4 regions of the Microbacterium sp. Ld4 genome follow, and region 2 is predicted to be linked to each of the others. Evidence: predicted binding sites of a transcription regulator. Region 2 holds the regulator's gene; each other region holds the start of a gene.
What was found. Region 2 encodes HrcA, which represses chaperone genes, less so after heat shock. Its sites were predicted from a motif close to TTNGCACTCGNNNNNNNCGAGTGCNAA; they were not measured.

Region 1 (3,904 bases), on a different contig from region 2:
CGGCGCGAAGGAGGAAGCGGTGCGGGTGGAGCTGTCGCTGACGCCTGCACGTTACTACCAGCTGCTCGGTCGCCTCGTCGACACCGCGGATGCCGTCGCCTACGACCCCGTCCTGGTGCACCGCCTGCAGCGCCTGCGCGAGGCGCAGGACCGGGCCCGCCGGGGCCGCGCTCAGGTCTCCACCTCGCGCGGCAGGTAGCATTCTCGGGTGCCGTCCCCGACTTCCCGCCAGGATTCATCCGAACCCGTGACCGATCGTTTCGATGATCTGCCGGCGTCTCCGCGCAGGATCGGCGCACACCGGGCCGAGAACCCGCGACTCCGCCTCGGCGGTGTGCTCCTCTGGTCGGCGATCGCGACGGTGGTCATCATCTTCCTCGGCGTCTTCGGCTCGATGCTCGCCAGCGGTCGGCTCAGCATCGCCCCCGGTGGGACGCAGCAGTCGCAGGGCCCCGTCGCACCCCAGGTCGACGCCTCGTACCCGGTGCTCGTGCTCAACGCGACCGATCAGGAGGGGCTCGGCGGAGAGATCCGCGAGCTCGTGATCGGCGGCGGCTGGGCCGAGGGTGCGGTGCAGGAGGTGAACGCCAGCTCGGACGACTTCGCCGTGACGACGGTCTACTACCCGACGCCGGCGGACGAGGCGGCCGCGCGCGGGCTCGCCGATGTGATCGGCGGTGCCGAGGTGGATCTCGACGACACCTACGACGTCGTCGCGAGTCCCTCCGCGGCGGATGCCCAGAACGGCGTGAAGCCGCAGCTCGTGATCGTCGTGGGCCTCGACTTCCGCACCGAGTGACCTCCCGCGTCGCCCCGCGGCGCTCCGTGTTTCGCTGTCGTAAACAGTTCGATGCGCGGGTGTCAACAAGCGAGATATCGGCGGATGACGCCGTCGCGGCATGGATATTCTGACGCTGTTCCAGAGCATCAGGAGAATCGCATGACCCAGGGCACCGTCAAATGGTTCAACGCCGAGAAGGGCTTCGGCTTCATCACCCAGTCCGATGGCGGAGACGTGTTCGTGCACTATTCGAACATCGAGATGTCGGGGTTCCGCGTCCTCGAGGAGGGGCAGGCGGTGGAGTTCACCGTCGGTTCGGGTCAGAAGGGTCCGCAGGCCGAAGCCGTGCGTCTCCTCGCGTAATCCGCGGGGGCTATCCTGCCTGCGTGACTACCTTGCGCCCCGACCGGGGCGGTGCCGCGCGTCGCCTCTCCCTCGCCGGGCTGCCCGCCGTGCTGACGCTGGCCATGGTGGTGGGGTGCGCACCGGAGACGACTCCGGTGGCCGCTCCGTCGCCCACCCCGTCGCCGACGTCCTCGGTGTCGACCTTCACGCCGGCGCCGGAACCGGCGGCCACGGTGGTCGCCGCGCCGCTGCGGGGCACCGAGATGCCGATCGAGGCCGCCATGCGACCGTCGCTGGCCGCGAAGATCGACAACGTGGGGGAGGCGCGACCTCAGTTCGGGCTCGACCGGGCGGACATCGTCTACGAGGAACTCGTCGAGGGCGGCCTCACCCGCTACGTGGCGGTGTGGCACTCCGACGTTCCCGATGAGGTCGGGCCGATCCGCAGCATCCGACCGATGGATCCCGACATCGTCTCTCCGCTCGGAGGTCTCATCGCCTACTCCGGCGGGCGGGCTGAGTTCATCGCGCTCATGAAGGATGCGCCCGTCCACAATTCCGTCCACGGTGGCCTCGACGACGCGTTCATGGCGCGGACCGGCACCCGGCCTGCCCCTCACAACGTCCTTCTCCGCGCCACCGATCTGGTGAGCGCGTACGCGCACCTGAATCCGCCGAAGCCGCAGTTCGCCTACTCCCCGTCGGGCTGGGCGCCGGTGTTCGGTCGGCCGTCGACGGGCCTCGACCTGCAGTTCTCGGATGTGTCCGCGCGCAGCTGGAGGTGGGATGCGGCTGCCGGTGCCTACCTGAGGGCGCAGGACGGCCGCGCCGACGAGACGGCGGACGGCGACCCGGTCACCGCGACGAACGTCGTGGTGCTGCGGGTGGGGATCGACACCCGCTATGGCGACGTGCCGAAGACGGTGCTCGTGGGCGAAGGCCGCGGTTCCGTGTCCACCGGCGGGTCGGCGATGGAGATCACCTGGCAGAAGGACGACCGCGACAGCCCGATCGTGCTGCGCAACGACGCCGGGTCGGAAGTGAAGCTCGCCCCCGGGAGCACCTGGGTCGAGCTGGTGCCGACGGCGGGATCGGCCACCGTTCGCTGACAGCGCCACCCGGCACGGGTCGCGGGGCGACTTTCGGGCTCGAGCGCCGCCGCGGCGGCTTGCACTCGCCATGGTCGAGTGCCAGAATGATTTAGCACTCACTCATCCCGAGTGCCAGAACGAATCAGCGCTCAGCCCCCTGAGCGCAAGGGACTGAACGTTACGTCCGGGAGGGACGACACACTTATGGCAAAGATCATCGCTTTCGACGAAGAGGCCCGACGCGGCCTCGAGCGCGGCCTCAACATCCTGGCCGACGCCGTGAAGGTGACGCTCGGCCCGCGTGGCCGCAACGTCGTGCTCGAGAAGAAGTGGGGCGCCCCCACGATCACGAACGACGGCGTGTCGATCGCCAAGGAGATCGAGCTCGACGACCCGTTCGAAAAGATTGGTGCGGAGCTCGTCAAGGAGGTCGCGAAGAAGACCGATGACGTCGCCGGTGACGGCACGACGACGGCTACCGTCCTCGCTCAGGCGCTCGTCCGCGAAGGCCTGCGCAACGTCGCAGCCGGCGCCGACCCCATCTCGCTCAAGAAGGGCATCGAAAAGGCCGTCAAGGCCCTCTCCGAGGAGCTGCTCGCCGGCGCCAAGGAGATCGAGACCAAGGAAGAGATCGCGGCCACGGCATCCATCTCCGCCGCCGACCCCGAGATCGGCGCCCTGATCGCCGAGGCCATCGACAAGGTGGGCAAGGAAGGCGTCGTCACGGTCGAGGAGTCGAACACGTTCGGCACCGAGCTCGAGCTCACCGAGGGCATGCGGTTCGACAAGGGCTACATCAACCCCTACTTCGTCACCGACGCCGAGCGTCAGGAAGCGGTCTTCGAAGACCCGTACATCCTGATCGCCAACCAGAAGATCTCCAACATCAAGGACCTTCTGCCGATCGTCGACAAGGTGATCCAGGAGGGCAAGGAGCTCCTGATCATCGCTGAGGACGTCGAGGGCGAGGCTCTGGCCACGCTCGTGCTCAACAAGATCCGCGGCATCTTCAAGTCGGCTGCCGTCAAGGCTCCCGGCTTCGGCGACCGTCGCAAGGCTCAGCTCCAGGACATCGCGATCCTCACCGGCGGCCAGGTCATCACCGAAGAGGTGGGCCTCAAGCTCGAGAACGCGACGACCGACCTGCTCGGCCGCGCACGCAAGGTCATCATCACCAAGGATGAGACGACCATCATCGAAGGCGCCGGTGACGCTGCGCAGATCGAGGGTCGCGTGACCCAGATCCGCCGCGAGATCGAGAACACCGACAGCGACTACGACCGCGAGAAGCTCCAGGAGCGTCTCGCCAAGCTCGCCGGCGGCGTCGCCGTCATCAAGGCCGGCGCGGCGACCGAGGTCGAGCTCAAGGAGCGCAAGCACCGCATCGAGGACGCCGTCCGCAACGCGAAGGCTGCCGTCGAGGAGGGCATCGTCCCCGGTGGTGGCGTTGCGCTCATCCAGGCCGGCGAGAAGGCATTCGCGAAGCTCGAGCTCACGGGCGACGAGGCGACCGGTGCGAACATCGTCAAGGTCGCCATCCAGGCTCCGCTGAAGCAGATCGCGCTCAACGCCGGTCTCGAGCCCGGTGTCGTCTCGAACAAGGTCGCCGAACTCCCCGCGGGCCAGGGCCTCAACGCCGCCACGGGCGAGTACGTCGACATGTTCGCTGCCGGCATCATCGACCCGG
Region 2 (3,904 bases):
GCTGGACACGGCGATCGCGCTGGCTCCCGATCACGTCTCGGCCTACGCGCTCATCGTCGAGGACGGGACGAAGCTCGAGCGTCAGATTCGCCGGGGCGAGGTCCCCGCTCCGGACGACGACCTCCAGGCCGACATGTACGAGCTGGCCGATGAACTCCTCGCCGGTGCGGGCTACGGCTGGTACGAGGTGTCCAACTGGGCGACGAGTGAGAGCCAGCGCTCGCGGCACAACCTCTCCTACTGGCGGGGCACCGACTGGTGGGGGTTCGGCCCCGGCGCGCACAGTCACGTCGGTGGTCTCCGCTGGTGGAACGTCAAGCATCCCGCCGCCTACGCGCAGCGTCTTGCGGCGGGGGAGTCGCCCGCCGCGGGCCGGGAGCGGCCGGACGAAGAGGCGAGGCGCCTCGAGGACATCCTGCTGCGCTCGCGGATCGTCGAGGGCGTGGCCGTGTCGGAGGCGACGGATGCCGGACGGCGGGCCGTGGCATCCCTCATCGCCGACGGCCTCATCGATGGCGCCGCCGCCATCGCCGGACGGGTGGTCCTCACGCGGCGCGGCCGGCTGCTCGCCGACGCCGTCGTCCGCGCGTTGACCGCGTGATCCCCGCATCTCCTTCGCCGCGCGGTAGAATTGGCACTCGTTGATCGAGAGTGCCAGCGGAGGAGGAGTCATGGTCTCGGAACGCGGCCTGCAAGTGCTTCGCGCCATCGTTCAGGACTACGTCGACACGCGCGAGCCCGTCGGCAGCAAGGCGATCGTCGACCGTCACCAGTTCGGCGTCTCGGCCGCGACGATCCGCAACGACATGGCGCTGCTCGAAGACGAGGACCTCATCGCGGCCCCGCACACCTCCTCGGGGCGCGTCCCGACGGACAAGGGGTACCGCGTCTTCGTCGACCACCTCGCTGAGCTGAGACCGCTGAGCCCTGCCCAGCGTTCGGCGATCGGGGCCTTCCTCGAAGACACCGGCGACCTCGACGACCTTCTCGTCCGCACCGTCCGCACCCTCACTCGGCTCACCGGACAGGTCGCGATCGTCCAGTACCCGTCTTTCGCGCGAGCGAACGTCTCGCACGTCGAGGTCGTCCACCTGGGCGGCACTCGCGCCGTCGTCATCGTGGTCACCGACACGGGTCGCGTCTCGCAGCGCGTCGCGTTCCTCGCATCCGAGCCCTCGGACGACGACACCGTGCGCCTCAAGAGCGCGATGGCCGCGCTGCTGACCGGTGCGAGCGTGCGTGACGGCGCCGCGGCGATCGCGCGTCTGCTCGACGAAGCAGATCAGACCGGCCGCGACGACAACACCCGCATCGTGCTCCGGACCCTCGGCGAGGAGCTCGAGGAGTTCCGCCACGACCGCCTGGTCATGGCGGGATCAGCGACGCTCGCGCGTCGCGAGTCCGACTTCCGCGGCAGCATCTACCCGTTGCTGGAGGCGATCGAAGAGCAGGTGACCCTGCTGCGCCTCATGGGCGAGATGGTCGCCGACGAGCAGGGGCTGGCGACGAGCATCGGCCGCGAGAACGAGGCCTTCGGTCTCGCCGAGGCGTCGGTCGTCGTGGGCGACTACGACGTCGTCGGGTCGCGGGCGCGCCTGGGCGTGCTCGGGCCGACCCGCATGGACTATCCCAGCAATCTCGCGTCGGTTCGCGCCGTCGCGCATTATCTGAGCCGCCTTCTCGAGGAAGACGAGAAGGCGCGCTGAACTGATCGGCCTGCGGGCCGGAAAGGCGAATGTGGCTGACCACTACGAGGTCCTGGGCGTCGAACGCGACGCGAGCCCGGACGAGATCAAGAAGGCATACCGGCGTCTGGCGCGCCAGCTGCACCCCGACGTGAACCCCGGCGAGGACGCATCCGAGCGCTTCAAATCGGTCACGCACGCGTACGACGTGCTGAGCGACCCCGAGCAGCGCCAGCGCTACGACATGGGCGGCGACGGCGGCTTCGGCGGTGCCGGCGGCGCGAACTTCGGCGGCTTCAGCGACATCTTCGAGACCTTCTTCGGCGGGGGCGGCGGCGGAACCCGCGCGGGTCGTCCTCGGTCGCGGCGCGAACGCGGCCAGGACGCGCTCGTGCGCGTCGACCTCTCGCTCGGCGACGTGGTGTTCGGCGTCCACCGTGACATCGAGGTCGACACCGCGGTCTTGTGCGACACCTGTCAGGGGTCGTGCTGCCAGCCGGGCACCCAGCCGGTCACGTGCGACATCTGCCACGGGTCGGGCCAGATCCAGCGCGCCGTCCGCAGCCTCCTCGGCAACGTCATGACCTCCCAGCCGTGCACCACCTGCCAGGGCTACGGCACGACGATCCCGTACCCGTGCTCCACCTGCCAGGGGCAGGGGCGCGTCCGCTCACGCCGCACCGTGTCGCTCGACATCCCCGCGGGCGTCGAAAGCGGTCTGCGGCTCCAGCTCCCCGGTTCGGGCGAGGTCGGCCCCGCCGGCGGACCGAACGGCGATCTGTACCTCGAGGTGACGGTCGAGCCGCACGAGGTCTTCAGCCGTGACGGCGACGATCTGCTCGCGACGCTCGAGGTCTCGATGGTCGACGCCATCCTCGGCACGAGCGTGTCGATCGACTCCCTCGACGGCTCGGTCGACCTCGACATCCGCTCGGGTGTGCAGGCGGGCGACGAGCTCACGATCCGCGGTCGCGGCATCACGCCGCTGCGCGGCGGTCAGCGCGGTGACCTCCGGGTCGGCGTGCAGGTCGTCACGCCGGCGCACCTCGACCCGAAGTCGCGCGCCCTCGTCCAGGAGCTGGCGAAGCGGACGAAGCCCGCGCCGCCGCACCTCGCCGAGTTCCACCCGGGCCTCTTCGCGAAGCTGCGCGACAAGTTCAAGCGGTGACCCGGTGGCCCTCCACTTCGTGATCGACGAGGCGAGCGACGCCCATCCGGGCGGCGCCGTCACGTTGACCGGCGCAGAGGCCCATCACGCGGCGGCCGTCCGCCGGGTGCGGGTGGGGGAGACGGTCACCGTCGGCGACGGCCGCGGCGTCCGACTCACCGGCGCCGTGGCAGCCGTTGCTCCGAAGGAGGTCGTCGTCGACGTCCTCGACCGCGTCGAGACGCCGGCCGCTGTTCCCCGCACCGTGCTCGTGCAGGCCCTCGCGAAGGGCGATCGCGACGAACTCGCGGTGCAGGCAGCCACCGAGCTGGGCGTCGACGAGATCGTCCCGTGGCAGGCCGCTCGGAGCGTGTCGCGGTGGGATCCGGCCAAGGCGGCGAAGGGCGTCGCCCGCTGGGACGCCATCGCCCGTGAGGCGGCCAAGCAGGCGCACCGCGACTGGCTGGCCGAGGTCACGCCGCCCGCCACGACGCGCGACCTCGCCGCCCGGGCATCGGGTGCGCGGGCCCTGGTGCTGGAGCCGACGGCATCCGACACGCTGACCTCGGTGCGCTTCGACGAGGGCGACACCCGGGATGTGCTGCTGATCGTGGGGCCGGAGGGCGGTATCGCTCCGGACGAGCTCGCAGCGCTCGAATCGGCGGGCGCGACGCTCGTGCGGCTGGGGGAGACGGTGCTCCGGACCTCGACGGCAGGTCCGGTCGCTCTGGCGCTCGTGAACGCCGCGCTGGGGCGCTGGTGACCCTGCCCGGCCCGGGAGGCCGCGACTAGACTGGGGGGATGAGCGAGCCATCGGTCTTCACCCGCATCCTCGACGGAGAGATCCCCGCAGAGATCATCGCCGAAACCGACAACGCGTTCGCCATCCGTGACATCGCGCCTCAGGCTCCGGTCCATCTGCTCGTGATCCCCAAGACGGCGAAGTACCGCAACGTCGTCGAGCTGGCCGCCGGTGACCCGGCCCTCCTCGCAGAGGTCGTGGGCTTGGCCAACTCCGTCGCCGCCGAACATGCCGGCGGCGACTTCCGATTGGTTTTCAACACCGGCGAGG
Region 3 (3,904 bases), on a different contig from region 2:
GCGGCGCCCCCGACGATGCCGGGTGCGCACCGGGGCGGATTCCAGCGCGAGATGACGCAGCCGCTGCCGGTCGCGCCCCCGCTCATCGAGGTGCATCCCGATCCGGCGAGTGCGCCCGACCCGCAGGTGCATTGGATCCACCGGCCGCCCACTCTGCCCCGCAGCGGCGGCTGGGCGATGCTCTTCGGCATCCTCGCCCTGCTGCTCTCGCTCTTCGTCGGGTGGGGCTTCCCCGTCGGGATGATCGGCGTCGTCCTCGCGATCCTGGCACTGCGCAGGCCCTGGGAGCGGCGCGAGACCGCCGTCTGGGCGCTGGGGCTCAGCGTCGCCTCACTGCTGTTCAGCGCCGGCTGGCTCTGGTGGGCGGCCTCGCAGGGCCCGCTCTTCAGCTGACTCGCTCCGTCGCGTCAGAGCGGCTCGCCGTCCCCGAGCAGTACGACCTGCCGGTCAGACCCGGTCGGCGAGGATCGCGATGCGCTGGCCCTTGTCGCCGACCCGCGCGAGGATCAGCGTCGCCGACGCGTCGCCGCGCAGCGTGAGCTTTCGGCGGAACTGGGCGGGGTCGACGTCGATGCCGCGCTTCTTGATCTCGATCGTGCCGATCCCGTGGGTCCGCAACGCCGCGTTGATCGTCGGCACCTTGACCGGCATCACCTCGCGCACCCGGAACGACTGCACGAACGGGTTCGTGAGGGCGGCATCCGATGTCAGATAGGCGACGCCGTCGCCGAGCATGCCCGCCTGCAGGTCGCGGGCGACATCGCCGATCAGGCGGGCGCGGATCACCGCACCCTCGGGCTCGTGCACGAACGCACCGAGCTCCCGCACCGGCTCGTCCTCGGCATCCGTCGCCGCCGTCAGCTCATGCGTCGATCCGCCGCGGGAGACGAGCGCCGCGCGTCGCACGCCGCCCCGGCGGAGTGCGCCCGACCACAGGACGAGCTCGATCGTCGAGCCGTCGACGCTGATCCACTGCGCCTCGACGTCATTCGGGATCATCCGCCGGTCGAGGCCGGGGCCGAGCTTGATCCCCGTGGGAAGGCGGGATGCCAGTGCGAACGCCCAGTCCAGCGACGGCGACCAGTCGTCGGGGTTCGTCCGAGACGTCTCCGAGTGCCCGGCGGTGCGCCGCGCGGGGTCGAGCCAGACAGCATCCACACCGGTGAGGTCGGTGTCTTCGGCGAACCCGTGCCGGACGGTCACCGACTCGCCGAACGGGGCGAGGTTGTAGGCGGCGAGGGCCGCGGTGGTCTCATCGGCGTCGACGGCGAGGACGTCGAGGCCGATGCCCGCGAAGCCGAGGGCGTCGCCGCCGATGCCGCATCCGAGGTCGGCGACGCGGGTGAGTCCGGCGGCACGGAAGCGACCCGCGTGCCGGGCGGCGATCTCGAGCCGGGTGGCCTGTTCGAGCCCGGCGCGCGTGAAGAGCATGCGGTCCGCGAACGGCCCGAACTTCGGCGCCGCGCGCACCCGGAGGTGGGCCTGGCCGACGACGGCCGACACGAGGTCGGGGGAGTGGCCCGCGGCGCGCAGTCGTGACACGGCGGCGGCCACCTCCGTCGCGCCGGCGAGAGGACCGACCTCGTCGATCATCCGCAGACCCTCGGCGGTCAGCAGGGCGGTCAGCTCGGCCTGTTCCATCCGGCCAGCCTAGGCGGCGGGCCGCGCCGTCGACGGCCCCGTCGCGTGCGCATCGACATGAGTTGGCACTCGCGTTGCATGAGTGCCAACGGCCCCCTAGACTTGCATTAGCACTCTCGGTAAGCGGGTGCTAATAAGTCTTGAGCACGACCCCATCAGCAAGAAAGAGGTAGACCGTGTCGGTTTCCATCAAGCCGCTCGAAGACCGCATCGTCATCAAGCAGGTCGAGGCCGAGCAGACCACCGCAAGTGGCCTGGTCATCCCCGACACCGCTAAGGAGAAGCCCCAGGAGGGCGAGGTCGTGGCTGTCGGCCCCGGCCGCATCGATGACAACGGCAACCGTGTTCCGCTCGACGTCGCCGTCGGCGACCGCGTGCTGTACAGCAAGTACGGCGGCACCGAGATCAAGTTCGGCGCAGACGAGTTCCTCGTTCTGTCGGCCCGCGACGTCCTCGCGGTCGTCGTTCGCTGACGCACTCCGTTTCACGAAGGGCCCGGATGCCACGGCATCCGGGCCCTTCGACGTCGGTGGCGGTATCCCGACGATGAAAGGCAGGATGCCGCCGGGGTTCCGGCATCCGGCGGTGTCATGACCGTCGTAGTCTTGTGCTCGTGACACCGGAACAGGCAGCACGCGAGAAGACGCTCGGCGGCGTCTACGTCTTCGCGGCATATCTGCTGTGGGGCTTCATGCCCATTTACTTCGTGACGCTCGCGCCGACCGGACCGTGGGAGGTCGTCGGCTGGCGCGTCATCCTCTCGCTGGTCTTCTGCCTCGCCCTGCTCGCCGTGACTCGCGGGTGGGGGCGCCTCGTCGCGCTCCTCCGCAACCGTCGGCTGGTGATCTGGACGATCGTCGCGGGCCTGCTCATCTACGTGAACTGGCAGGCCTTCCTCATCGGCATCCTCACGGGGCACGTGGTCGAGACGAGCCTCGGCTACTTCATCAACCCGATCGCCACCGTGCTCCTCGGTGTCGTGGTCCTGCACGAGCGGCTGCGCATCGCGCAGTGGATCGCCATCGGCATCGCCGCCGCGGCCGTGCTCGTCATCATCATCGCGGTGGGCACCGTTCCCTGGATCGCGCTCACGCTGGCCGCGAGTTTCGCGACCTACAGCCTCGTGAAAAAGCGCATCGGCCCCGCCGTCGACGCTGTCAGCGGGCTGACGCTCGAGTCGCTCTGGCTCGTTCCGATCGCCGTGCTGCAGCTCGTGCTCGTCGCCACCTCGACGGGACTCACGATGGGTACGGTCTCCGCCGGGCACACGGTGCTGCTCCTGCTCGCCGGCGCCGTCACGGCAGTGCCCCTCCTCTTCTTCGCGGCCGGGGCTCGCCGCAGCACCCTGACGATCCTGGGTGTGATGCAGTTCATCGCGCCGATCATGCAGTTCCTCACCGGCGTGCTGATCCTCGGCGAGCCGATGCCGCTCGAGCGGTGGATCGGGTTCGGGCTCGTGTGGGCCGCGGTGCTGATCTTCACGGTCGACTCGATCGTCCACTCGCGGCGGCACCGCACCACCCTGTCGGTCGGGGTCACCGAGCTCCGCTGAGCGGGAGCGCCTCGAGCCGGGTGCATGGGAGCGCGCCCATCGGCGCGGAGCCGCCGTTATCGGACCGTTGCCGGACTGTTCGACATCGTTAACGAACGGCAACATTGGCGAGACGAGCCTGCCGCTAGGTTGATCACACCGGGCCGGTCCCGATCTGACCCGTGTCAACTCAGCAAGGAGCACAATGAGCGTTCTCTCCCGTTCGCGCAGCGCAAAGATTCTGGGCGGCATCGCCCTGATCGGAGCGAGCGCACTCGTCCTGGCCGGCTGTTCCGGTTCCACCACGCCCGAAGGGTCGGCTGCTCCTGAAGCCTCGGCCGCAGGCTTCGACTTCCCGGTCAACTGCGACGAGGCCGAGCCCGCGTCGTACACCCCGGAACTCAACTCGACCTCCGAGGGCCCCGCGACCGACCTCACGTACACGATCGGCACCGCGCTCCCCGTGACCGGTAACCTCGCCTTCCTCGGCCCGCCCGAGATCTCGGCGACCGAGTTCGCGGCATCCGAGATCAACGCGGCCGACAAGGGCGTCACGATCAACCTCGTCCAGGGCGACTCGGGCGACACCGACAACAAGGCCTACGAGACCGAGATCCCCCGCCTCCTCGGCGAGGGCGCGACCGCCATCATCGGCGCCGCATCGTCGGGCACCTCGCTGCAGTTCATCGACCAGGTCATCGCGGCCGACGCGATCCAGTTCTCGCCCGCCAA
Region 4 (3,904 bases), on a different contig from region 2:
GTACGGCACCCGCGTGCCGTCGGCCGAGACCGCCCAATGCTGCGACGCGACGAGTCCCGAGGCGTCGAAGCTCGCGCGTCCTCGGGCGACGACGCGGGCGCGCGGGGCGGCGGCATCCGAGACGAGCAGCGTCGGCGGGGTCACGAATCCCCGGGCGACGAGCCAGATCTCGTCGTCCTCCTCGTCGTCGGCGGTCACGACGCTCGCCGTGAAGAGGTCGTCGTCGCCGAGTCCGAGGTCGAGGTCGGTGCGGGCGTCGGTGACCGGGTCGATCGCGACGAGGCGGCTCTGCACCCGGTCGAGCAGGGTCAGCACGAGGCGGGTGCGCGTCCACGTCCAGGTCTCGAGCACGGTCGTCTGGGTGGGGGAGAAGACGACGCGCAAGCCCGTCCCGTCGCCACCCGTGAGGGTCTCGAGCGGGCCGAGCAGGAGCGTACCGGCGGGGTGGACGACCTCGCCGATCCGCCACGGGGTGGTCGTCCGCACGGTGACGAGATCGCCGTGCACGTCGACGTCGGCGTCCGGGGGCGCCGCGATGAGCTGCGGCTCGTCGCCCCGCCACGCCCAGGTCTCGGAGGTGAAGAAGTCGTGCGCCACGATCACGAGCGGCGTGGCGCGGGCATCGGTGTGGTCGACGTGCACGAAGACGCCGACATCGGATGCCGCGCCGGCGACGATCGGCTGGGCGTCGTCGAGGCGGGTGCCGCGAGGCCAGACCCGCGCGGTCACGGGGTACCCGGAGTCGGTGACGTCGCCGCCGTGGAGGGCGGAGGCGACGAGCAGGGTGTCGCGGTCGATCCAGGCGGCGCGGTGCTTGTGCGCTCCGAGGGAGAACGGGGTGTCCAGGGCGAACCGGCCCGTCTCGAGGTCGAACTCGCGGAGGACCGCGGCGTCGCCGCCGTCGGGGCTGAGGCGGACGAGCGCGCGCTGCGATCCGGAAGGGCCGTGGGTCGCTCCGCCGAAGGCCCAGGCGGTGCCTTCTTCGCGGCCCAACGCGTCGACGTCGAGGAGGACCTCCCACTCGGGCGTGCCCGCCGCGAACGCGGCGCGGGAGGTGCGACGCCAGAGACCGCGGGGGTGGTCGGCGTCTCGCCAGAAGTCGTACATGAGGTCGCCGTGGCGGGACGGGACCACGAGGCGGTCGGGATCGTCGAGGATGCGGGTGAGCCTGCCCTGCAGGTCGGTCCGCGGCTCACCGGCGAACCGGGCCTCGGTCTCGGCAGTGCGATCGGCCGCCCACCCGGCTGCGTCCGGCCCGGAGATGTCCTCGAGCCAGAGGAACGGGTCGGCGGGTTCGGGGGCGATCTCGGCGCTGCTCATCCCGTCAGCCTAAGTGCGCCGGCGGCGTCGTTCGCCCTGCGAGAACCGTTGGCACTCTCCGGGGTCGAGTGCTAATCTGGAGGTACTTGAGCCGCTAAGGCTCAACTTTGAGACCACTGAACAGAAGGAGAGAATCATGGCCACGTACGACCCGTTCCGTGACATCGACCGACTCGCGTCGAGCCTCTTCGACACGCGCCGCGGACCGCGACGGATGCCGATGGACCTCTATCGCGACGGCGACCACTACGTCCTCACCGCCGACCTGCCGGGTATCGACCCGGGCTCGGTCGACATCGACGTGGACGGACAGCTGCTGACCGTCCGCGCCGAGCGCACCCTCGCCGCGGGCGAGGGCGTCAAGTGGATCACCCGCGAGCGCGAGGCGGCGAGCTTCTTGCGTCAGCTGAACCTCGGCCAGGGGATCGACACCGACGGCATCGCGGCGACCTACAGCAACGGCGTGCTGAGCGTCACCATTCCGGTGAGCGAGCGGGCCAAGCCGCGCAAGATCGAGGTGACCGTCGACGGTGGGTCGTCGACCATCACCGCGAGCGAGAGCGACCAGCCGCAGCCGATCGACCAGTGAGTCGGGCCCGCGCCCGCTGACGCGCGCATCTAGCCGCCCCGCATCCCGCCCGGATGCGGGGCGGTTCTGCGTACGGCGCGGTCAGGGGGTCAGGCCGGTCAGGGGGTCGCGCGCAGCTTCGCGGTCAGGGCCTGCAGCCGCGTGAGCTCCTCGTCGGTGAGCACCGACATCCGCTCGGCGATCTTGCGTCCATGGAGGCCTGCCACGCGCCGGAACGAGCGGGAGCCCGCCTCGGTGACCGAGATGACGGCGCCGCGACCGTCCGACGGATCCTGGCACTTGGTGACGAGCCCGCGGCGCACCATCCGGTCGACGAGGCGGGAGACGCTCGGCTGGCTGATCAGCATGTTCGCCGTGACGTCGCGAAGGCGGGCGGCGCCGCGCTCGCCGCGGGTCACGGTCAGGAGCACGTCGTACTCGGCCTGGGAGAGGTCGTCGTCGGAGAAGTCGCGCGACAGTTCTTCCATCACTTCGTGCTGAGCCCGGAACAGACTCTCCCACGCGTCGATGGCGAGGCGTCGGTCTGTCATGGCGTCAACTGTATCGCCGCTCGTAGGCCCCCGGCCCCTCGACTCGTAGGCTCGAGGACCATGACGACGACTCGTGCGTTCGCCGCCCTCGTGGCATCCGTCCTGGCCGTGTTCCTCGGGGTGTTCGCAGCGCCGTCGATCGCCGCGGCCGACGTCGACGACTTCGCCTTCGAAAGCCTCGACGCCGACTACACCCTGACCCGGGACGACGACGGCGTGAGCCGCCTGCGCGTCGTCGAGCGATTCGTCGCGATCTTCCCCGACGCCGATCAGAACCACGGCATGCGCCGCGTGATCCCCGACTCCCGCCAGGGCGAGCCGATGCGACCCTCGCTCGAATCGGTCGTCGACGAAACGGGCGAGGAGTGGGACGTCGAGACCGACGACATCGACGGCGGGCTGGAGGTCGTCGCACGGAAGGACGACTTCGTGAGGGGCCGTCAGGTCTTCGTCTTCACGTACACGCTCGACAACGTGACCCAGGATTTCGCCGACACCGGCACGGAGCTCTACCTCGACGTCAACGGCACCGACTGGCGGCAGCCGTTCGGCACGGTGACGGCGACGGTGCATCTCGCCCCCGCCCTCTCGGATGCCATGGGCGAGACCGCCTGCTACGCGGGGGCCTTCAGGAGCGGGGTCGCCTGTGACGGCATCGACCTCGAAGAATCGGGCGAGGGGGCCACGGTCACTGCGCGCCAGGCCGACCTCGCCCCGGGGGAGACGCTGACCGTCGCCGTCGGATTCGCCGACGGGACGTTCACGCCGCTCGACACGTCGTATGTGCGCTCGCCGTGGCTCTGGGCGCAGCTCGCGGCCTTCGTCGCGCTGCTGGCCGCGACCGTCTGGGCGATCGCGGTGCGGCGGACGACCCTCCGCAACGCGCCGGGGCGGCCCACGGTGGTCGCGGAGTTCGGCCCGCCGCCGGGAGTGGACGCCCTCGAGGCGGCGGTGTTCCTGTCGAAGACCGGCAAGGCGATTCCCGCCGAGGTGCTCGAGCAGGCCATCGTCGGGTCGATCCGCTTGCTCTCCTCGGAGGAGTCGAAGGGCAAAGCCAAACTCGTGGCCGAACTCATCGACCGCTCGCGCGCCGACCGCGACGGCCGGATGCTGCTCGATGCGCTGTTTCCGTCGGGTGCGCCCGGGGACACCTACGAGTTCGGGAGTCAGGACACCCGTGTCTCCACGCGTGCGCAGAAGATCCTGGCTGAGGCCGGCAAAGCGCTCAAGGCGCGCGGGCTCTACCGCCGGGTGTCGGTGTGGGCGCGGCTGGGTCCGCTGCTCGTCGGGCTCGCCGCGGCGGTCGTGGTGCTCGTGTGCAGTGCGTCGATGCTGGATGCCGCTGTCGACCCGCTCTGGCCCGTGACACTGCTCATCACCGCGCCTCTTCTCCTCGTCGTCGCGATCGTCTGCCTCGTGCACACACCGCTGAGTGCGGACGGCGCCGAGGTCCGCGATCACCTGG

Region 1: the regulator HrcA is predicted to act here: its motif matches at 2,327-2,353, upstream of groL (chaperonin GroEL).
Region 3: the regulator HrcA is predicted to act here: its motif matches at 1,704-1,730, upstream of groES (co-chaperone GroES).
Region 4: the regulator HrcA is predicted to act here: its motif matches at 1,369-1,395, upstream of ACJJV7_RS01670 (Hsp20/alpha crystallin family protein).

Annotation. Positions count from the first base shown of each region.
Region 1 is NZ_JBISHE010000011.1:638,132-642,035, reverse strand. Features, by position in the region: gene ACJJV7_RS10455 (DUF3263 domain-containing protein) at 1-199, shown strand, start outside; gene ACJJV7_RS10450 (LytR C-terminal domain-containing protein) at 248-799, shown strand; gene ACJJV7_RS10445 (cold-shock protein) at 941-1,144, shown strand; gene ACJJV7_RS10440 (DUF3048 domain-containing protein) at 1,168-2,235, shown strand; gene groL (chaperonin GroEL) at 2,422-3,904, shown strand, end outside.
Region 2 is NZ_JBISHE010000009.1:143,322-147,225, reverse strand. Features, by position in the region: gene hemW (radical SAM family heme chaperone HemW) at 1-601, shown strand, start outside; gene hrcA (heat-inducible transcriptional repressor HrcA) at 672-1,706, shown strand; gene dnaJ (molecular chaperone DnaJ) at 1,738-2,853, shown strand; gene ACJJV7_RS04740 (16S rRNA (uracil(1498)-N(3))-methyltransferase) at 2,858-3,595, shown strand; gene ACJJV7_RS04735 (HIT domain-containing protein) at 3,634-3,904, shown strand, end outside.
Region 3 is NZ_JBISHE010000001.1:128,112-132,015, forward strand. Features, by position in the region: gene ACJJV7_RS00635 (hypothetical protein) at 1-393, shown strand, start outside; gene ACJJV7_RS00640 (THUMP-like domain-containing protein) at 448-1,641, opposite strand; gene groES (co-chaperone GroES) at 1,818-2,114, shown strand; gene rarD (EamA family transporter RarD) at 2,255-3,193, shown strand; gene ACJJV7_RS00655 (ABC transporter substrate-binding protein) at 3,378-3,904, shown strand, end outside.
Region 4 is NZ_JBISHE010000005.1:27,754-31,657, reverse strand. Features, by position in the region: gene ACJJV7_RS01675 (prolyl oligopeptidase family protein) at 1-1,320, opposite strand, end outside; gene ACJJV7_RS01670 (Hsp20/alpha crystallin family protein) at 1,457-1,909, shown strand; gene ACJJV7_RS01665 (MarR family winged helix-turn-helix transcriptional regulator) at 2,008-2,439, opposite strand; gene ACJJV7_RS01660 (DUF2207 domain-containing protein) at 2,500-3,904, shown strand, end outside.